Regions from separate parts of the Steroidobacter denitrificans genome, predicted to be linked through region 3. Evidence: riboswitches for the same ligand, from Rfam matches in the RefSeq annotation. Region 3 holds a riboswitch; each other region holds the start of a gene.

Region 1 (5,603 bases), 550 kb from region 3:
TTACACATTGTTTCTGTATTTGCAGGGCGGTGTGCGATTTCCATTCCTCGGTCAGATCAGATTTGAAATGTTAATGGGGCTGGTTCTCGGTCCCACTGCACTTACATTATTCCTGCGCAGAAAAGATAAAGATACAGGAAGCGTCTTGGCTTGGTCCGTAGCATTGCTAAGTGTCATGCTGGTAATGGTTCTGCTTTCCCAATATGTGGCTTACTCTTGGGACGTGATGTGGAATCGAACAATCAAGTTCTCGATATTTGGGCTTTGTATCGCTAGTTTTATTACTACACCTAAAGATCTGCGATGGTTCTTCGGTGCCTTCTTATTGGCTTTTCTAAAGATGGGTCAAGAAGGATTCGTTGGATCACTCGACGGTAGTTTGATCTGGTACAACCAGGAAATTCCACGATTGCATGGAGCAACTCCTAACTACATGCATCCAAATTCATTTTCGGGAACTCAGCTTGGAACATTACCCTATCTATACTATTTTTTCCCTTTGCTTCCATGGTACGGACAGGTAATTCTTGGTGTGCAATCAATTTTTTGTGGAAACGTTATATTAAGGACGGGATCGAGAACGGGATACTTGGCATTCATCGTCGCTATATTGGCTATCGTCTGGCTATCCAAGAAGCGACTCAGGTCGATTTTTGTCATGTGTGCACTGCTTCTTATGTCGGTTCCGTTTATCTCCGAAGATTATTTAGGTAGATTCGAGAGTATCTTCGAAGATGAATCCCAAGCTGGCGAGGACACTTCGATCGGGCAGCGTAAGGAAATTTTAAATGATGCTATCGATGTGTTTGTCCGGTATCCGTGGGGTATTGGGGTTGGCGCGTTTCCTCTCGTTCGCACGGAACTTTTCGGAAGATTTCAGGATACACATAATCTTTATTTGGAAGTTCTAACAAATATAGGCATTCAAGGCGGGGTGATTTTCTTCGGATTTTTGCTATGCATATGGAGGGTTCTGCGTGGCATACAGCGAGATACAACTGAGCAAATAGAAAGCCTATCAGATGTAGAGAAAAATTCACTTGTATCTTCTCATGCAAGTGATCTGAAGTTTTTATTGGCCGCTTCAAAAGCAACGTGGACTTTCCTGGTTATTCGTCTGGCGCTCGGCGCATTTGGAATGGATCTTTATGAGGTCTACTGGTGGTTCTTGGCTGGTGTCACAGTAGCAATGGTTAGGATCAATAAGGTAGCGCGAGACAAGACCAGCCATTTTATTGCTACATGTGTGACGAGTAAGACTCGTGAATAGCGATCCGAAGGTTGTTGATCTGAGATCCGTTCTAGCGGAATACGGATGGAGTCGCTATGCGCTGAAGGAATATGCGGTAGCGTCGACGCTTGGTCGTAATCTGTTCGAGAAAGCCGCCGTATCTACAGCTAAAATAGCAGGGTGGTATGGCGACTGGTTCAGTCGTGCGCGGTATGTGTGTCGGGCTGTACGGCTGTTGGAGGGTTTCAAGATCAGTTCTGAGCTTTCCTATTTACACGCATGCGTGATCAGCGATGCGAAAGGCTATAGTGGTAAAAATATTGAGAATAGAGTTCGTCAGTCTTATCTGAGGAGCTCAATGGCACGCGGTCGGCGTAATCTATATCTTCGGCATGGCAGTGCACTAGCTGCAGCAATGAAATTTCCGCGAGAGAACGACAGTGATCACCGGCAGGGTAATCTGTTAGTTCTTAAACGATTCAATGCTGGTACCGGGGAGAAAGGGGTTCTCTATCTCCAGTACACAGAGTCTATTAGTAGTTTCGTCGCTCTGTTTGATTTAGATTCTCTTTGTAACCGCTACCGGATTGTTGTGGAGCCAAGTTCCTGGGGTTATCAAGATGATGCATTCCTTCTTCTGATTCATCCCGGCCTCGATGTTGTTATCCTCGCTCAGGATGAACTCGATTTTGAGTATGTCAGGTCTCTGAATGGCCATTTGCACCCGCTTCGGATCGGTGCGGGAGACTGGATTGATCCTTACGTATTTTCGGCTCAAGCGGAGCACAAGGAGTTCGATTTCGTAATGGTTGCTAGTTGGTCGCCGGTTAAGCGGCATTCAATCTTCTTTTCCGCCTTAGCAGAGGCAGGACTTGCAGATGCTCCGATAGCCTTGATTGGGTATCCCTGGGAAGGCCGGAATCAATCGCATATTGAAGATTTAGCTCGTTCCTATGGACTTACCAATGTTGCGTTTCACGAGTGTATTCCGAGAGAAGAGGTGGCGAGAATAATTCGTCGTTCTCGTGCAGGTGTAATGCTAACGCGGAGAGAAGGGGCGAATCGAGGCGTATACGAATGTCTTTTCTCGGGGGTTCCAGTTGTTATTTCTCGCGAGAATCGGGGGTTTAACAAAAGTCATATCACGGCAGAGACGGGAATACTTGCGAGTGATAATGAGCTTCCGAGCGCACTGTGCAGAATACGTGATGAGGCACATACTTTTAAGCCAAGGGAATGGGCCTTGCTCAATACCGGATATCGGAATGCATGGCGCATCCTAAATGAAAAGCTCCGCGGACTAGCTATAGATAATAGGGAACCCTACACCAAGAATATTGCGCTCATTAAAAGTGCACCTTTTGCAGTGTATGATGTTTATGTAGAGCAGGTAGAGTTGACGCCGGAGTATGAAATTCTAAAATCGTTCATTAGGGACAGCGTATAGTAGTGCCTCAGGGAGTAGGAGAGATTTCGTAAAACAACAAGGCCCAAGTATGACTACCTGGGCCTTGTTATATAGTGAACAAAGCAGAATAACTATTGAACAGATACGTTAGTCGGAGGAGTCGGCGAGGCCAAAGCTTTGCTGGTGGTGCCGATCGTTATCGGATATCCCTGACTGTTGACGTTACCGCTGGAGTCGATCACGTATAAGTATGCCTGCTTTCCGGAGGAAAACTCACCGGTATTTACGCGGAACTGAACGGATCCATTTGCCCAAGAAATAGGCAGCTGGACTTCCTTTTGACGAACCGCCGACCATGTGGCTGCGTCGCCTATCTCTATGCGAGCCCGCGTGAAGTCGATAAAAATATCATCGATGTTGTAAGAACCAGCGGTGCCGCAGCCTCGTTCTGCGCTATCGATCATGTTTGGATAATCTATGGTATGTGAATTCAGGCCAAGAGTGGATGCTAGCCAGTTGTTCTTGCTCCAAGCCTGAGTACCGTCTACAGATACTGAGAACGTGTTGGAGCTAGCGTCAGCCCAAACTTCGATCCGGTGCCATTTGCCAGCCTGAAGTGAAGGGCCGGATCCCCATTCTGTCGTTGGGCTGCATGTTCCGGCGGTGCATTCTGAATAGCCGCGAACCTGGTACGAGGTTCCGCATCCAGCGGAGAGGTAAATATTGTTCTGAGGTGAATTAGCGTAAAATCGAAAAAATTTTCCAGACTGCGTGTTGGATGGCATCATAAACTTGAAGGTCGTATATAGCTGATTTCCCGCGCCAGATACGTCTGTTGAGACGCCCCCACTCTCCGATGAAGAAAAGGCACGGCGGAGATAACCGCCTGAGTTGGTTGGGCCCCCAGACTGGACGGATAGCTCCGATGAATTTGCTGACCAGGAACTGCCGCCTCGTTGCGCATAGAAGCCGTCCGAATTGAGTTGACGATCTTCGAAATCCTTGAACCGAAAATTGAGAAATTTACCCGATTTCCATGATATGCCACTATTGTTATATGCGCCACGGGTGCCAAATCCCGAACCACTTACAGTGATCAATTCACCGTGAGCTGCGGTTCCAGAGACAGTGGTGATTGTAGGCGCGGCTTGGGTGGTGGGTACAAGGACGATCGAGCTAATGGTGCATATGACCGAAGCCATGCCTGTGGATAAGGAAAATTTTGTCATGAGTACTTCTCAGAACTTGCTATCAGTTCAAATTGTGGCTGTTATCAATACCAAACTACTAAGCCAGTTGGCTCAAAGTGGTCTTGGTGTCGATGCGCACGATAAAATCGGGAAGGGTATTGAAAGACGCAGTCCAACCAATGGTATGCACTCAAGCAGAAAGCATGAATAAAATCTGTGATCCATGACCCATTCCCTCTAATAACCCCACAACTTAGATCTCAATTGTGAGCTGGCCGGTTGACCGGAAGCTTTGCGTCACCGCCTTACAGCAGCTTTGCCCTTCGAGCGAAACGGAGTATGGAAGGCTACTTTTGGGCGCGCAATAGTATCTTTGATGCGACAGGCAGATTCACCACCAGCCTCATGTCAATTATTCGGGTCCACAGTTGTTCTGTTGTTTTCGCTGTCGCTAATTGGCAACACGGTGATGATGCGTTAACGGCGAAGAGGATCCAATAAATGAATCTCAAGCTAGCTATTGTAGCACCAGGCGAATTTTTTGGAGGCGCTGAACGCCAGATTCTTAGCCTACTCGATCATCTACAAAATCAATCGATCACATGTAAACTAATCTTGTTGCATGATCGAGAGTTGGCTACACAAGCACGAGCGCTGGGTGCGGACCCATACATAACCGGAAATGGCAGGCGCTTCGATTTTCAAGCCTTGTTCGATCTGCGGTCTGTTCTACAAACCTATAATGTTGTTCATACGCATGGTTACAAGGCGACCATTCTGGCGGCGTTGGCACGCCCTCGTAAAGGATTCACGCTTGTAAAGACCGAGCATGGTCGAGTTGAAGTTGGAAGGGGGAGTGTGCTACAGCGGCTGACTAGCAATGTTTATAGAAAACTCGAGAACAGTCTTTCTCGACGAGTCGAAGCTACCGTTGTCTATGTAACCGAGGAACTACGGCTATCCTGTTTGACCGAACACGAAGGCATGGCCTCTAGGATCATTCATAATGGTATAGATTCTTCACGAATTTCTAATCTTATACGCCCTGAAGAGTTCTCAAAGGAGTATTTCAATTTAGTGGTGCTCGGGCGGTTAGAGAATGTGAAGGGTGTGCAATATGCGATTGATGCCATGCAAGATCTGGACGTTCCAGATAAGATCAAGTTGCATATTGTTGGCGACGGTCCCTTGTACTATACACTTACTACTTTGGCTAAACGCGGCCCGCGGGAAGCATCGATTGTCTTCCACGGGTTCAGATCAGATGGAGCAAGATTTGCGGCACACGCAGACCTTCTCCTCATACCTTCGCAGCATGAGGGATTGCCATATACCCTGCTAGAGGCGGTGTGTGCCGGCACTCCAGTTTGCGCTAGCAACGTAGGCGGATTAGCTGAAGTTCTTCAGCACGAAAGGACGGCTCTATTGATCCCGCCGGCCAACCCGTTATCAATTCGTTCAGCAATACTTCGCCTATATAACGACGATAAGTTTCGACTATCGTTGGCTGCAACGGCAAAAGCAGAATTGTCCGAACGATTCTCATCGAAATCGATGGGAGACGCGTATATCAACCTCTATCGCGACTTGTATTTGTCAAATTGAAGCGCCGAAAAACCAATGGCGAATACGTATCTGGTGCGAATCATTGGCGTCGAGATCTTGGATGACTGATATTGATTACAGGGTCGAGCGGTGGAGCGAGGTCGACTGGCTTGCATCCGATAAAGAATACCATCGCATCATGTCTGCATCTAATGCTGATCCACTATTT
Region 2 (5,603 bases), 400 kb from region 3:
GCCTTGCGAGCATGATCAAGCCGGCGCACCAGGATGTGTGCGCTGCGTCTCTTTTTGCAGGCGGCAACGCCGTTGCGATCGTGCCAAATCAGCCTTCCAACGGCATACTCCAAGACCTTTCCGGGACGTGCGCATGGGCGCAATTATGAGCAGCCGGCGCGATCGACGCGGTGGCGGGAGACAAGGCATGAGTGTCATCCTGATTGCATTCGAGCGCGAGTCGGAGCAGAGCGCGATCGAGCAGTTACTGTCCAGTCGTGGCCATCGGGTCATGAAGTCGGCGAACGGCCTGGTCGCCTGGGATACCGCAAGGCGCGAGCCTCCGCATGCCATCATTTCCGATATCGTGTTGCCGCGTATGGACGGCTTTGCGCTGTGCCGCAAGTGGAAACAGGATGAGCGGCTGCAGTCTGTACCATTCCTATTCTATACGCGCCGTCATGACGATCCGAAGTATGAACGCTTCGCCCTGGAACTGGGTGCTGAGCGGTTTCTGGCCCGCTCGGCGCAGCCGGAGTCCTTACTGGCAGCGCTGGATGAAGTATTGGGCGCGGTGGCTGCGGCAAACGACGGATCGGCGTCCCCGGCATCCTCCGGCACGACAGTGCCTTCCCAGACGTCGACTCAGGCAACAACTCAGATAGCGGCCCAGGGGGCGGCTCAGGGCGCGGATCGAACGGCGTTGATCGATACGACCTCTCTGCAGCGTATCGCCGCTCTGGAGGCTGCGTTGAATGAGGCACAGCGAGCTCATGCCGAGGCGCGGAATACCCATGCCGAGGCTCTCGAAGCCATGCGGCGCGACCATGCGCGGGTGCTGGAGAATACCGGGCGTATGCATGCTGAAGCCCTGGCGGAGATGCAGCAGGCGCATGCCAGCATGCAAGCGCAGATGGCTGGGCTGAAAACGGAAAATCAGCGTTTGCGCGAGCGGGATACAACTGGTCGCGTCGCTCAATTGCGACAGACAGCGGTGATCGATCTACTGAGAGGTTCCACGAGCGCCGATGAGGCTACGATTCTTCGATATGCCCTGGAGCAGACCGCCGCCGTGATAAACAGTCCGCTGGCCTGGCTACACTTCGTCGATCATGCGAAGAACCCTTGCCTGGCGGGCTGGTTCGATACCGCTCAACGGCAGGCGGTGCTGGTGAGTCCTGCGCCGCGTTCGATTCAGCCGGGTGAATTCCTGGAAGCGTGCATCAAAGGCCGGCAGGCCGTTGCCGGCAGCGATGCTCAACCGAAGGCCCAGCAGGACGGACTGCCGGCACTAGGGCGATATCTAGCGGTGCCCGCCGTGGTGAACGATGAAGTCGTGGCGGTGCTTGGGGTGGCCAACCGGGATGCCGACTATGCTCAGGATGATCAGCAGGGATTGCTCATGCTCGCGGACAGCTTGCTGCGCATCATTCAGATGAAGCGCGCACAATCACAGGCACTCAAATCGTTCCAGCGCGCCGACGTTGCGCTGCAGGGCATGATCGACTCCTTTGTGCGTGTCGGCGAACACCACGACCCCTACACCGCAGGTTCGGCACGGCGCCTGGCCGCGCTGGCGGTGGCAATCGGGCGTGAAGCCGGCCTGGATGGCGAGCGTCAGCACGCATTACGAGTTGCAGCGATGCTGCACGACATCGGCAACATCGCTGTGCCGGCCTCCATTCTTTCCAAGCCGGCGCCATTGACGGAAACCGAACTGGCCCTGATGCGTACCCATGTCGATGAGGGTTGCCAGCTCCTGGCAGATATCGATTTTGGCGCGCCTATCGCCGATATCATTTATCAAAGTCATGAGCGCTATGATGGCAGCGGCTATCCACGAGGTCTCAAGGCGACGGATATCCTGCTGGAAGCGCGTATCCTCGCGATTGCCGATACGGTCGAGGCAATGTGCTCATCCCGGTCGTACCGCCCTGCCGCCGACATGGCCGCGGCCATCGAAGAGATCAGACGTGGAGCAGGGCGACTGTATGACCCCTATTTGGCGGAGGCCTGCATCCGCCTGATCGATCAGCACGGATATAAGCTGCCGGAATAAATCCGGTAGACAGGATCTCTTGGCGCATCACGCGGCGGAACACCGCGCGATGCCTTGATCGGCTGATTCCTGCCTCCTTCCCCAGCGCCTCACGGCATCCTCAGCGGCTCCATTCCGCGGCCTGCCACATTCTGTATTCACGCTGCAGCCGTACTCCTCGTCCGCTCCCTGCCTGCTCAGTCGTCGGGCGCAGGCGCCGCGGCGTCTCGAGACGATGTCTGCATGCGTCATCCGATTGGCGCACTTACGTGAAATGAGACGGGTGCTGCACTGAGCTGTCGTCGCCCTACGACAATTGCAAACACATATTTGGTGATGTCTACTCGATGCCGCTACGCAAGGGCAGAACCGCTGAAAGGCGGTGACGCAAAGCCTCCGGTCCGAACGCGCGAGGGCGCAGGATAGCGGGGTTGCCGGTAGGAATCTCCATGCGAGTCTCTATCGTCATCCTTTGATCTTCCTCCTTTGCATGTTCCTTCCCCAGGCGCGAACGATAGCGGCGTGCAATGCGGTGCGTTGCGCGAGCAAAGATACGGAAACAGGAGCAGCAAACATTGGTTACGGGCAAACCCGTCGAAAGACGGGGACGCAAAGCTTCCGGTCTACGGGATTCCATCCTACGACAGCGGGGTTGCCGCATGAACCACGTCGCCATTAGCGACCGGAGATCATGTGTTGACCGGCGCCTCGCAGGCACACGTTGCGTACCTGCGGCGTCTCGCCGCTCCAACGGCGCATACCTGCGGCGCTTGCTCATTGCCCCACCTCGAATTTATCGCTCGCAATCATTTTGTGGCCTCGGGCGCAATACGACGCAAAGGTGCAAGGTATGAGCAGTGTTACGATTCTCAACAAATGCGCAACGCTGTTGCTGGCCGCGCTGGTTTTGAGCGGGTGCGGAGGTGGAGGTGGAGGTGGAGATTCCCAGGATCCGGCGGCGGGCACTGTGCCGCCGGCATCGCAACTGGTGGAGTCGACTCTCATCGAAAACAGTCCGCCGGAGATCGCGGGCACGCCGCCTGCAGCGGTGCAGGCAGGCGAGGTGTACTCGTTCATGCCCGTGGCCAGCGATGCCGACGGCGATTTTCTCGAGTTTACCGTGACCAACAAGCCTGCCTGGGCGCAGTTCAGCGTCGAGACGGGGCGGCTGACCGGTACACCCGACGACGCCAGTGTAGGTGAGACGGAGGATATCGTCATTTCCGTGACCGACGGGCGAGATACACGCTCCGTCGGTCCGTTCAAGATCCGTATCCATTCTCGCAATCTGCCGCCGTCGCCTGCTGTGAATGCGGCACCGGTGATTTCGGGTGTGCCGAGCGGTTCGGTTCTGGTGAACCAGGCCTACCTGTTCCAGCCCGTCGCGACGGATGCGGACGGTGACCGGTTGTCGTTCTCCATTTCCAACCGTCCTTCCTGGGCCAGCTTCAGCACCAGCACCGGCCGGCTCAGCGGCACGCCTGGTGTGAACCGGGCTGGACGCTATGCCAATATCACGATCAGCGTAAGCGACGGCAAAGCCGGCACAGCCTTGGCGCCATTTTCCATCGAAGTGCGATCCGACAATCGCGCCCCGACGATCAGCGGCACCCCTGCGGCAGCGGTTCAAGCAGGGCAGGCCTATTCATTCCAACCGTCCGCCAACGATCCTGACGGTGATACGCTGACCTACTCGATATCGAACCGTCCGAGCTGGGCTGCTTTCAGCAGCAGCACCGGCCGGCTTAGCGGCACGCCCTCGGCCGGCGAGGTCGGCAACTATGCGAACATCGTTATCGGCGTGAGCGACGGGCGTGCCTCGGCGATGCTGAGCGCCTTTTCCATCGTCGTCCAGGAGAAGCCCAATGCGGCGCCGAAGATCAGCGGCACGCCGCCCGGCAGCATCGATGTCGGAGCGGCCTACTCGTTCGTTCCCAGCGCCAGTGATGCCGATAAAGATACGCTGGGCTTCTCGATCCAGAACAAGCCTGTCTGGGCAAATTTCGATACGGCAACCGGTCGGCTCAGTGGTTCGCCGGCCGATAGCCATGTAGGCGCTACGACGGGTATCGTCATCAGTGTAAGCGACGGTCGTGCAACGGCATCGCTGCCGGCGTTCTCGATCACGGTGAAGGCCGTGGAAAACAAGGCACCGATCATCAGCGGTACGCCGGCGACGAGCGTGAATGCAGGGGTGGCCTATAGCTTCCGGCCGACAGCTTCCGATCCGGAAGGTGATAATCTGACATACAGTATCAAGAGACTGCCGGCCTGGGCGTCGTTCAATACGAATACCGGCCGCTTGTCGGGCACTCCGGCCGAGAGCGACGCAGGCAGTTACGCGAACATCGTCATCTCTGTCAGCGATGGCAAGAATACGACGAGCCTGCCGGCTTTCATGATTACGGTCGTCAAGTCCTCGACCGGTGTTGCGACGGTGCAATGGACGCCTCCGACGGAAAATTCCGACGGTACTCCATTGACAGATTTGGCAGGATTTCGCGTCAAGTACGGCAAGTCGGCCTCTACTCTGGATCAGACGGCCGATATAGAAAATCCGGGCGTGGCCACCTACGTGGTGGAGGATCTCACTTCAGGTACTTGGTATTTCGCAGTGCTGGCGTATACCAGCAGCGGTATAGAAAGCGGTTTGTCCAACATCGCCAGCAAGACCATACCTTAGATATTCTTCGGAGACAGTTCCTCGGCTTGCGGATCGGGAACGAATCGTTCCCGATCCGGTACAGCGCTGAGGCTGGATATTTGCAGGGTTACTCCACCGGCCCCGGCAGCTCCTGGTGTATTCTGGCTGCGACCTGTACACCGGAGCTTCATGCCGATGAATCGGACTTCGAGAGTCTGTCTGGGCCCATCGTTCGTGGTGCCGACATACCTGGGATGGAATCGGGCCTGTTCCTCAGGATGGTTCAGGATATTATCGTTGCGGGCGGTCCGCAGGGGAGTATCGGGATTGCCGGGCAAGGGTTTGCTGGCGGCAGGTCTTCTTGGTGGATTGCTGTTTCTCCAGACCGGCTCCATGGCTGCGGCAGTGGCGCGCCCGGCGAAGATGGATCCCGCGGCGTCCGGTACAGCAAAGAAGGTACATATCTATTTCAGCGAAACGACGCTGAAGAACGGATTGCGCGTACAACTCGCCGAAGATCACGGCGCTCCGGTGATTGCTCTGAACATCGCCTACGACGTCGGCTCACGTAACGAGCGCAAGGGACTGACCGGATTTGCGCATCTGTTCGAGCACTTGATGTTCAAGGGCTCGAAAAATGTCGGCGACGGCGAGCATTTCTACCAGATTTTCTCGAACGGCGGCTCGATGAACGGGACGACTGGCGCCGATATCACACTGTATTTCGCCACGTTGCCGGCAAACCAGCTGGAATTGGCGCTGTTTCTGGAAGCCGATCGCATGCGTTCTCTCGATCTGACGCAGGAGAAGCTCGACAATCAGCGCCATGCGGTCCAGGAAGAACGCCGTCTACGCGTGGATAACCAGCCTTATGGCCGCGCCGACGAATACTTCGGAGAACTGTTCTACGACAACTTCGCCTATAAGCATTCGACGATAGGG
Region 3 (5,603 bases):
TTTCAGCAGCTTGAACGTGAACAGGACCAGCGGCAGCGCCGAGAACATGATCGGCGGCGGATCGATGCGATTGGGCCACAGAATCATTGCCGCCGACCAGCACAAAGCCGCCAGGGTGAAGATCAGATTGAGACCGTCGGCGAGCCAGGGCAGCCAGCCGGCGATGAAATGATAACGCTGGCCGCGTGTCAGCCGTGAACGTGTGCCGGAGAACAAGGCAGCGGCATGTATGCGCAGGATCTGCACGGCGCCGTAGGCCCAGCGGAAGCGCTGTTTTCTATAGTCGGCGAAGCTGTCCGGCATCAGACCGCGGCCGTAGCTATGCACCAGATAGCAGGCTTCATGACCTAGGGCGAACAAGCGCAGGCCTAATTCGGCATCCTCCGTGATGCACCACTGAGCCCATCCGTCTGCCTGTTCCAGGGCCGCGCGGCGAACCAAGGTCATGGTGCCATGCTGGATGATGGCGTTGCGCTCATTGCGGGTCACCATGCCGATGTGAAAAAAACCGCGATACTCGGCGTAGCACATCGCCTTGAACAAGCTGGCGCCGCTGTCCCGATAATCCTGCGGTGCCTGTACGATCGCGACCTTCGGATCATCGAAGCCCGGCACCAGGTCGCACAGCCAGCGCGTATCGACGCGATAGTCGCTGTCGATCACGGCGATGATGTCGGCGTCCGCAGCCGTGCGGCGCAGCGCGTAGTTCAATGCGCCGGCCTTGAAGCCGGCCAGCGGTGCGGCATGGAAAAAGCGAAAGCGCGGACCGAGGAGCCGGCAATGCGCCTCCAAAGGCCGCCACACGGCTTCATCGGCCGTGTTGTTGTCGACCAGAATGACCTCGAAGTCCGGATAGTCTAGCGCGGCGAGCGCGTTCAGCGTCTCGATCAACATCGGTACCGGTTCATTGTAGGCCGGTACGTGAATGGAAACTTTCGGCCAATGTCGTGAGGGTACCGAAGAGACGGTGAAACGCCGCCGCCGGGTGGTGGCCCAGTGCGCCTCGGCCCATTCGTGTGCTTCGGTCAGCAGCAGTGCGATCACGGCGAGCATGCACAGGATCAGCAAGGCGCCGATGATGATGCCGCCGAAACTCAGGTATCGCTGCGAGTAGTCGTAGATGATCCATACCGCGGCGGTGGCTGCCGCATAGACCACCATCGCCAGCAGGCCGCGTCCGCGGATGCGCAGCGCCGTACTGTGCATATAGAGCTGTCCCAGCAGGAGGGCGGCGAGCGCCACCGAAATGACGGCGAGCAACTGCCAACGCTGTACGCGCACGATGGGAGCGACGAATTCGAATTTCGGCCGACGATGTACATCGTACACGCCCCAGTAGGCGCCGACTGCGCCTTCGAAGCGCGCCTTCCACGGCTGATCGAAGGCTTCCATCAGATAGTAGACATAGCCTGCATCACGTGCCAGGCGCAGAAAGCGGCGCAGAAACAGCGCTTCGTGACTGACCGAGGCGATCGCCTGACCGCGGGTGCGCCCGTCGGAAGGCCAACCCACCTCTCCGATGACGATGAGCTTGTCGGGAAAAGCCGCTTGCAGCTGTCGCATCGTGCCGGCAATGAAATCGTTCGCCTGTTCGACACCGATGCCTTCCCAGTAAGGCAGCAGGTGCACGGTGACGAAATCCACGTGCTGCGCCAGTTCGGGGTTCCTCAGCCAGACATGGGCCGGCTCGGCAGTGCTGACCGGCTGTTGCACCGCTTCCCGGACTCGGTCGATGTGCTGCACCAGCTCGGCGAGCGTCAGATCGCCACGATGCAGGACTTCGTTGCCGACGATGACGTGGGTGACATTGTCATTGTCCTGCGCCAGGCGGATGGCTCCGTGGATTTCCGCTTCATTGCTGTGCCGCCGAGTATCCAGCCAGGCGCCGACCGTGATCTTGATGCCGTGATGTGCGGCGAGCTGCGGCACTTCCGCCAGGCTGTACAGCGAGGAATAGATGCGCAGCGCGGCGACCTTGCCGGACAGCAGCTGCAGATCCGCCTCGATCTGCGTTCTGTCGGGTAGTCTGCGATAGGCCGGATCCTGGTCGGCGTGGAACGGCGAGAAGGCCATGCCCTGCACGCGGGCCGGCCAGGGCGGCTCAGCGGCGGGACGGTTCATGTAGGCCCACAGTCCGAACGTGAGTATGGCGAAAACCAACGCCACGGCGATGCCGGAATCTTTCATGATTCAGGCTGGCGCGAACGCCGCAGGCCGCTTGCCCGAGCCGATATCATGATCCGCAATCAGGCTGCCGCGCAGGGTCACTGGATGCAGGATGATGATGGAAGACACTTCGTCGGATGAGAATCACGGCTGAGTCCACGGCGAGCCGTCAGGATGGCTGCGTATTGCCGGGAAGGGTTGATTCCGGCGGGCGGTCCGGGCGACATGTTAACTCAAGACGTCCTGGTGGAGCGCACCAAGTCGGATGTCTTGGCGCAGTACGCAGCGTCGCTGGGTGCGGCGATAGGATTTCAGCGTGCCGCTGTGCTGTCGGGAGGCGCCGAGCGTCGTGATGGCCCGGTGTCAACGTGTCAGCTTGCCGACCAGACGCGAAAACAGCGAGCCGTTCTTGGGAATTTCACGAATACCGCTTTCGGACAGTGCGACGGCACGAGCTTCTTCCAGCAGTTGCTCCGACAAGCTGCGTGGCGCCAGGGCCTTGTGCTTGCCCGTCATGCCTGTCCTGTTGCGCGAGGGTGTCGGACGCTGCCGCGCAGACACAATGGCCTTGGGCTCGTGCCGTGATGCAAGCTGCGCCAGGGTCGAGGCGCTGATACCGGATTTGAAACTGCCCGTGGTTGCGGCATCGAGTTGCTCGACGGTCTGTCGGTCGCCGGTCCGCGATTCGAATGCGCCGGTTGCCAGGGGGGCGAAGTCCGGCGTGGGCACGGCCAGCGTTATCGTCGGGATGTCGGCTCGAGGCGCGCGAGCCGGAGTGAGCGTGACGATGTCCGCGCTCGCCGCCGGCCGTGTCTGCTCCGGAGGAGCCTTGAACCGGGTGTACTCGGCTTCGCTCACGCGCAGAACCGTCGGTGTCGAGAAAAATGTCTTGAGATAGCCGCCGACCGCTTCGGCCGAAATATCCTCCTTGAAAAAACCGAGCCGCAGCGAGTGCACGATCTTGCCGGCATTCATCGAGGCCACCGAGTACAGCCGATAGGCGTCGAAGATGTCGAGATGCGGCATGGTGTCGAGATTGACCGGTTGCTCGGAAGCGGCCAACTGGATGGCAAACCACTTTTCCAGTCCTTCATCTTCGAGTTCCGCGCGCGTCAATGCACGGATCGTTTGGGTGGTATCGAGTTGCGGAGGCGAGCGGCGCATGGGACGTGTCGTGGCGGGCCGGATACCGGCGGCTTGCAGCGGCGTGACCACGAGCTCCGCCGGTGCTTGGCGCGCCGGTCGCTCCCCGGCCGTCGGTGCGGCAACGGGTGCCGCCGCCGGCCTGGGTTTCACGACTGTTTCGCGGCCGGCCGGCGCCAGGTAGCCTCGGGCGAATTTGCGGTCTTCCTCGTGCAGGCAGGCGGTGAAGGCCGTCGGGTATTGCTGGCGAACCAGGGCGAGCACATTCTCGGCGTGTGCTTCGCTGGAAAAAAAACCCAGGCGCAGGCGATGGCGGGTACGGCCGTCCTCCAGGCGTGAAACTCGATAGAGCCGGTAGTTCTCCAGGCCTGGAAGATTGCGGCCGTCGGTCGAGATCGGAGCGATGGAGGCGCATAAATTGATGACGAACAGCGTTGCCCCGGTGTCGGCGTCGCCATGCGTCACCGTCTGGAAACCGGCGGTCTCGACCGCCGGCGCTTGGAAGACTTTGCTGGTGTTGTCGGCCACGCTCGTTCCCCGGTCACGGATCCCATGACGCCTGTTTCAGGGCCGGCACTGCGGTCACGAGCGAGTAAAACTCGCCGGCGGCCGACGCTCGACGCAATGCCCGCGGGGAATTCATTCGGGGAGGATGTCGCTTTGCACGGTCCGTCTCGCTTGGATTCTGGATCGATCGGCCGGTATTCACCGCTGATCGATGGCGAGTCGGCAACCGCGAATCAATGTTCGCGGCTCCGCGGCAACCCCGCTGTCCTGGGAATGATTCCTGTAGACCGGAAGCTTTGCGTCCCCGCCTTTCGGCGAGTTTGCCCATTGTTTGACGATGTCATGATTGACATGGACGGCGCATATGTCAAGCCCTCTATGTCGAGCCCTCCAGGATTCCCCGCCAGGATTTCGTGCGGAAACTGCTCCATGACAGGCAGGACGGTCTTGCTCGCGGCTGTCGTCAGTCACGGCGGCTCTACCCCAAATGAGGGTTGACCAGGCGGGTCGACCATCGCAAAAGACACGTTTACCCACGGCGGGCGTGGCGAGGCCGCGGCGCGGCATTGTCCCGTGTGAGTTGTCCCGCAGGAGTTGTCCCGTGAGATGCACGTCATCTCGCATCACCCATCTGGAGAGGCTGACAATGGTGACCAAGACGAATCGAGAGAACATGCAGAAGCCTGACTGGATGAACGATGAGGAGTGGGCCTGGTTCAAGGAGCGCACAGCCTCGTTGGAACTGATCAGAAGCGATGCACACGCTGATGTGGAGGCGTACCTGGCCGATCCTGCGGGTCGATCGACGGGACAGAACGCGCAGGGCGGCTTTCCGACGCTGTTGCTGACGACGATCGGCCGCAAGACGGGCAAGCAGCGCACCACGCCGGCGGTGTTCATGCGCGATGGGGAGGACATGATCGTGGTGGGCTCGCTGGCCGGCTATGATCAACATCCGAGTTGGATCATGAATCTGCAGGCCAATCCGAACTGCTGGGTGCAGCTTGATTTCGACAAGTACGCGGCGGTGGCGCGCGATGTGACGACAGAGGAGCGCGAAGCACTGTGGCCGCGGCTGGTGAAGGTGTTTCCCGCCTGGGGTTACTTTCAGATGCAAACGGAGCGCCCTTTTGCCGTGAAGCGGCTGACGGTGAGTGCTCCGGCCTGAGCGGATTTTTCGCGGGGGCGAGAAGCGGCCGAATCGCGAACCGAGAGGCGAGGTTGCGGACCGGGACGGGGGATGAGGGGACGGAGGATGGAAGGAAAGCTGTCATGAGCGATATGAAATTCACGCATCTATTCACGCCATTACAGATAGGTCCGATGCGGGTTCCGAACCGGATCTGCGAGACGACCAACACCATCAATTCCTCGATGACCCCGGGGATGATCGATGAGCATTTCATCGCTCATCATGTGGCCAAGGCGCGCGGAGGCACCGGCTGGATCGGTAGCGAGACCTGGCTGCTGGATGTGCCGTTTCCGCCCGAGACGGCCGATGAGGTCGGCCTGTCCATCGGCTGCGCCTCGCATGGTGCGGCGTATCAGTATCCGGCGTTTGCCGAGGGGATGAAGAAGTTTGTCACCGCGGTGCACGAGGCAGGCTCGGTGGCGGTGGTGCAGCTGACACAGCTGACCTCTGCGTGGGGTCCTTCGGCAGTACCCATGATCGGCGCGCAGTCCTACACGCCGCATGTGCTGGGGGAGGAGGAGATCGAGTATTGCATCGATGTATATGCTGCCGCGGCGCGGGTGGCGCAGTCGGTGGGGGCGGATGGAATCGAGAT
Region 4 (5,603 bases), 1.1 Mb from region 3:
TCTCGACCACTTCCTTCCTGAAGGAAATCAGCCGCGCGCGCACCTTCGGGTTCATGCGTGATCTGGAATTCCTGCGTGCCAGGAATCTGGCGTTGGGCGGCACGATGGAAAATGCGATCGTGCTGGACGATTATCGTATCCTGAACGAGGATGGTCTGCGTTACGAAGACGAATTCGTCAAGCACAAGATCCTGGACGCGATCGGCGATCTGTATTTGTTGGGCCGCAGCCTGATCGGTGAATTCAGCGGCTACAAATCCGGACATGCATTGAACAACCAGCTGGCGCGCAAGCTGATCGATACGCCCTCGGCCTGGGAGGAAGTCATCTTCGACGATGTGAAGGATGCGCCGATTTCCTACCTGCCCGTCGCTGCGATGGCGAGCGCTTAGCTGCCGAGCGTGGCGCTGCAGGCCGGAGCCGTCGGGTTCATGAAGATGTCGAAGCCGGCCGGACTCCTCCTCGGGTGCCGCGCATTGTCACCCGTCACGGAGCGACGGATCCTTGCGCCCCACCTTGACTTTGATTTTTGTGAACCGGGTCTCTCCGGTCTGGTTGAGGCGGGCGAGCAGAATGTCCTGGGCGTAGCGGATATAGGGACACCAGGCGGCGGAATCGGTCGCCACGATCAGTGTCTCGCCTCGATAACTGGCTGATATTATGTGATTTTTCTCTGGTCCTTCCAGCGATTTCCGGACCCGTGCGGTGAGATCGAGTACCGTCAGCGAACGCCGTTCCAGGGACTCGAACAGGGGGCCGAGGCCGGCGCTCAGAGGCTTCAAATGGTCGGACATCAGCTGAAATACATCAGGACGCACATGCCAGTGCTTGATCTTTGAGGGGTTGATTCTGCATATTCCGGATCCTTGAAGAAGATACTGCTCAGGGCAAACCTGCCGAAAGGCGGGGACGCAAAGCCACCGGTCTAAGGTTCGCGATGTCGGGCTACGATAGCGGGGTTGCCAGGATGTACAACACGAATTTATCGAGTTGGCGTCCACCGCGCGCGAATCCAACCGCGAGCTCGCCGTCTGCCGGCGGCTGGCTCAGGAATGATATGGGCGCAGCGGAATTCTTAATCGGACGCGAGTTGGATACAGTGAGATTAAACCTAAAGAGCGCGCGCTGCCGAGGACCGCAGATCCGATTCGGACCGACTCGCCTGATATCTCAAATACCGCTCGCACCCGCCGCCGCGGCGCGCACCTGTGATACCGCTCCCGGGGAGCGGATCTCATGAATGTGATCGTTTTCTCGCGGCGACTGGGCCGGGCTCGCCAGTTCGAACTCGGTCGACCGTTGGCGATGGGTGTATCGATCGCAGTCGTACTCGCCGTACTGTCCATCGTGTTGGCGGCAGGTGTACAACTGGGGCGTAGCGGCCTGGTCAAGGATCCCGCTGCACAAGTCGGCGAGTGGGGCGTTCGGCTGGAGGAGCAGCGCGGACAGGTACTCAAGACACGTCGTGAACTGCAGGACCGGCTCGATGCGCTGGCAGGTCGTGTCGGACAGATGAATGCCCGTATGATTCGCCTGGATGCGCTCGGTCGTCGACTGACGGAAATGGCGAACCTCGATAAAGGCGAGTTCAATTTCGATTCCGAGCCGGCCGTCGGCGGACCCGAGGGCCTGGTCGAAGGCGCGGTGGCGACCTCCAGCGACTTGACCGTCATGCTCGACGACCTGGCTCATCAGATCAGGGATCGCGAGCGGCAGCTGAGTGTGCTGGAAAGTCTGATCTCCACGCGCAATCTCAGCCAGCAGATCGTGCCGGGTGGACGCCCGGTGGCGAAAGGCTGGATATCCTCCTATTACGGCCTTCGCACCGATCCGTTCACCGGGCGCAAGGCGTTCCATCGAGGCGTCGATTTCGCCGGTCCGGCAGGCTCGGAAGTCGTCGCGGTGGCCTCGGGCGTCGTGACCTACGCCAAGGAGCGCTTCGGGTACGGCACTACGGTGGAAGTCAATCATGGCGACGGCTATGTGACGCGTTACGGCCATAATCAAAAGGTGCTGGTCGCGGTCGGCGATACGGTGCAGAAGGGCCAGTCCATCGCCCTCATCGGCTCTACGGGCCGTTCCACCGGTCCGCATCTGCATTTCGAGGTGCTCAGGCAGGGACGTGCCGTCGATCCGATGAGTTTTGTGCGCCGTTGAACTCCGTCCGGGACGGATATCGCATCCACCGCGCCGTCTGCGGAAAAGCCGCCTGCGGATTAAGATGGGGTGTCGGGCCGGCCGCGGCTTGCGGGTAAAACACCGGCGGAATTTTATCCGCCTGCGTTGAAAAACGGTGTGGGTGTACAATAACCGGCTTTCTCCCCTGCTCATTCTTCGGAGTTCCAGCGTGGCGAATTGGTTTGCGCAGCTGTTCGGCAGCCGTAATCACAGGCTGTTGGGCACTTACACCCGAAATGTCAGCTGCATCAACGCGCTGGAGGAGTCGCTCAAGACGCTGAGCGACGTGCAGCTGCGGGGCAAGACGATTGAATTCCGCGAACGACTGGCAGCGGGGGCCTCCCTGGACAGTCTGCTGCCGGAAGCTTTTGGCGTCACGCGCGAGGCAGCCCGGCGCGTACTGGGCATGCGCCACTTCGACGTGCAGCTGATCGGCGGCATGACCTTGCACCAGGGCAAGATTTCCGAGATGCGTACGGGCGAGGGCAAGACCCTGGTCGCGACCTTGCCCGCCTATCTGAATGCCCTGCCTGGCAAAGGCGTACATGTCGTCACCGTCAACGAGTACCTGGCTCAGCGCGACTCGGAATGGATGGCGGCGGTGTACCGGTTCTTGGGGCTGACGGTCGGCGTGATCAAGAGCGGCCAGTCATCCGAGGAGAAGCGGGCCGCCTATGCCTGCGATATCACCTACGGCACGAACAACGAGTTCGGCTTCGACTATCTGCGGGACAATCTGGCATTCCGGCTGGAGGATCGTGTTCAGCGCGAATTGTTTTTCGCCATCGTCGATGAGGTCGATTCCATCCTGATCGACGAGGCGCGTACGCCCTTGATCATCTCCGGACCGGCGGAAGAAAGCACCGAGCTATACGTCAAGATCAACGCGCTGGCACCACGGCTCGGGCGCCAGGAAAGCGAAGAGGGCGAAGGCGATTACTGGGCCGACGAGAAGTCGCGGCAGGTCCACCTGTCCGATGCCGGCCACGAGCGCGCCGAGGAACTGATCGTGGAGACAGGCCTGCTGCAGCCGGGTGAGAGTCTGTACGACGCCGCAAACATTCGCCTGATGCATCATCTCAATGCCGCCTTGCGGGCGCATTCCCTGTATCACCGTGATGTCGAGTACATCGTGCGCAACGGCGAAGTGATCATCGTCGACGAATTCACCGGCCGCACGATGCCGGGACGGCGCTGGTCCGATGGACTGCACCAGGCGATCGAGGCGAAGGAGAACGTGCGAGTCCGTGAAGAAAACCAGACCGTCGCCTCGATCACCTTCCAGAACTATTTCCGCATGTATTCGAAACTGTCCGGCATGACCGGCACGGCGGATACCGAGGCATTCGAATTCCAGTCCATTTACGGACTGGAGGTGGTCGTCATTCCGACGCACCGGCCGATGATTCGCAAGGATCTGTCCGACTTCGTGTACCTTACCCAGAAAGACAAGTTCGAGGCGATCATCGAGGATATCCGCGACTGCGTCGCGCGCAGTCAGCCCGTGTTGGTGGGAACGACATCGATCGAGACCTCGGAACTGCTGGCCGGCCTGCTGCAGAAGGAAAAAATTCCCCACGAGGTGCTCAATGCGAAGCAGCATGAGCGCGAGGCGAGTATCGTGGCACAGGCCGGTCAACCAGGCAGCGTGACCATCGCGACCAACATGGCCGGCCGAGGCACGGACATCGTGCTGGGCGGTAACTTGGAAGTGGAGCTGCAGAGTGTCGATCCGGCGGATGAGACGGGCCGGCTGAAAGTACGCGAGGCGTGGCAGCAACGGCACGATGCCGTGCTTGCGGCCGGCGGCCTGCACATCATCGGCACCGAGAGACACGAATCGCGGCGTATCGATAATCAACTGCGCGGACGTTCCGGCCGGCAGGGCGATCCGGGTTCCAGCCGCTTCTATCTGTCGCTGGAAGACAATCTGATGCGGATATTCGGTGATCCGCAGCGTACCAAGCGCTGGCTGCAGACCGCCGGCATGAAAGAAGGCGAAGTCATCGAAAGCCGCATGCTGTCCAAGCAGATCGAGCGTGCTCAGCGCAAGGTCGAAGCGCATAACTTCGATGCCCGCAAGAATCTGCTCGAGTACGATGACGTGGCGAACGATCAGCGCAAGGTCATCTATCAACAGCGCAGCGAACTGATGGCGGCGGAGGAGATCGCCGATGCCATCTCGGGCATTCGCCGTGAAGTGGTGAATGCCATCATGGATCGGTTCGTGCCGCCCAACAGTCCCGAGGAAATGTGGAATGTCGAGGGGTTAACCGAGGCGATCGAACGCGATTTTGCAGTACAGGTTCAGCCCAGGCAGTGGCTGGAGGCGGACAAGGAACTGGTGGAGGACGGGCTGCGGGCGCAGCTGCTTGCCGAACTCGAGGAGGCGTACCGACAAAAGGAACAGGCGTACGGGGTGGAGGCGGTGCGCTATGTCGAGAAGGCGGTCATGCTGCAGCAGCTCGATTCCCACTGGCGTGAGCACCTGGCGGCAATGGATTATCTGCGCCAGGGCATCCATCTGCGCAGCTATGCGCAAAAGAATCCTAAGCAGGAGTACAAACGCGAGGCATTCGAACTGTTCTCAGCCATGCTCGATCGCATCAAGCATGATACGGTTTCGATGCTCTCACGCATGCAGCTGCGTACCCAGGCGGATATCGACGCCGAGGAAGAGGAGCGTCAGCGGCGCTTGGCGCGAGCCATGCAGTTTCAGCACGCGGCGCCCGAGCAGCTCACCGCGCAGCCCGAACAGGGACCGCTTGCCGAGCCCCGCGCTGCCGCGCCGGTTGCGCAGTTTGTGCGTGAGACACGCAAGGTCGGCCGTAACGAGCCCTGTCCCTGCGGATCGGGACGCAAGTTCAAGCACTGTCACGGCGCATTGGCGCGCGAAGGTTGAATGCCCCCCGCCCCGCGGCGGTAGACGCCGCGCTCGATGTCGTAGCCGGCGCGCTGTTCGATGCCGGCGGCCGGGTGTTGATCGCCCAGCGCCCGGTGGGTAAGCCGCTGGCGGGAAGCTGGGAATTTCCCGGCGGAAAACTGGATCCGGGAGAAGCACCTTACGACGCGCTGGTGCGCGAGTTGCACGAGGAACTGGGCATCGAGGTGCAAGCCGCTGTACCCGTGATCAAGTATGAGTATGCCTACCCGCAGCGGCGTGTAAGACTCGATCTGTGGCGAGTGATTCGCTTTCGCGGCGAGCCGCAATCCCTGGACTTGCAGGCCTTGCGCTGGGCGAGGCTCGATGAACTCGAGTCGGTAAATCTTCTGCAGGCCGATCTGCCCATGATCCCGGCCTTGCGGGCAGCATTCCCCTCCGCATGAAGCATCGAGCGCGGCTTCGGAGGCATCCGCAATGGCATGTCTGGAATCATGCCTGGATCCATGTTCGGAGCCAGGCTCGGAGAGCCTGCCTTGGCTCT

Evidence for each region. A riboswitch is a leader RNA that binds a small molecule or an ion and turns the genes downstream of it on or off. The one in region 3 is predicted to bind cyclic di-GMP.
Region 1: another riboswitch for cyclic di-GMP. It lies ahead of ACG33_RS16155 (hypothetical protein); the one in region 3 lies ahead of ACG33_RS12465 (hypothetical protein).
Region 2: another riboswitch for cyclic di-GMP. It lies ahead of ACG33_RS14245 (putative Ig domain-containing protein); the one in region 3 lies ahead of ACG33_RS12465 (hypothetical protein).
Region 4: another riboswitch for cyclic di-GMP. It lies ahead of ACG33_RS01755 (M23 family metallopeptidase); the one in region 3 lies ahead of ACG33_RS12465 (hypothetical protein).

What each region holds. Positions count from the first base shown of each region.
Region 1 covers NZ_CP011971.1:2,213,287-2,218,889, reverse strand. The annotation lists gene ACG33_RS15760 (O-antigen ligase family protein) at 1-1,270, shown strand, start outside; gene ACG33_RS15755 (glycosyltransferase) at 1,263-2,678, shown strand; gene ACG33_RS16155 (hypothetical protein) at 2,771-3,868, opposite strand; gene ACG33_RS16150 (hypothetical protein) at 3,867-4,040, shown strand; cyclic di-GMP riboswitch class I at 4,066-4,160, opposite strand; gene ACG33_RS15750 (glycosyltransferase family 4 protein) at 4,331-5,434, shown strand; gene ACG33_RS15745 (GNAT family N-acetyltransferase) at 5,496-5,603, shown strand, end outside.
Region 2 covers NZ_CP011971.1:3,167,986-3,173,588, reverse strand. The annotation lists gene ACG33_RS14250 (HD domain-containing phosphohydrolase) at 188-2,038, shown strand; cyclic di-GMP riboswitch class I at 2,370-2,456, shown strand; cyclic di-GMP riboswitch class I at 2,592-2,677, shown strand; gene ACG33_RS14245 (putative Ig domain-containing protein) at 2,868-4,700, shown strand; gene ACG33_RS14235 (M16 family metallopeptidase) at 4,959-5,603, shown strand, end outside.
Region 3 covers NZ_CP011971.1:2,768,001-2,773,603, reverse strand. The annotation lists gene ACG33_RS12470 (glycosyltransferase) at 1-2,187, opposite strand, end outside; gene ACG33_RS12465 (hypothetical protein) at 2,530-3,837, opposite strand; cyclic di-GMP riboswitch class I at 4,066-4,151, opposite strand; gene ACG33_RS12460 (nitroreductase/quinone reductase family protein) at 4,463-4,984, shown strand; gene ACG33_RS12455 (FAD-dependent oxidoreductase) at 5,089-5,603, shown strand, end outside.
Region 4 covers NZ_CP011971.1:408,467-414,069, forward strand. The annotation lists gene lpxC (UDP-3-O-acyl-N-acetylglucosamine deacetylase) at 1-392, shown strand, start outside; gene ACG33_RS01750 (DciA family protein) at 480-794, opposite strand; cyclic di-GMP riboswitch class I at 877-967, shown strand; gene ACG33_RS01755 (M23 family metallopeptidase) at 1,237-2,157, shown strand; gene secA (preprotein translocase subunit SecA) at 2,348-5,080, shown strand; gene mutT (8-oxo-dGTP diphosphatase MutT) at 5,077-5,505, shown strand.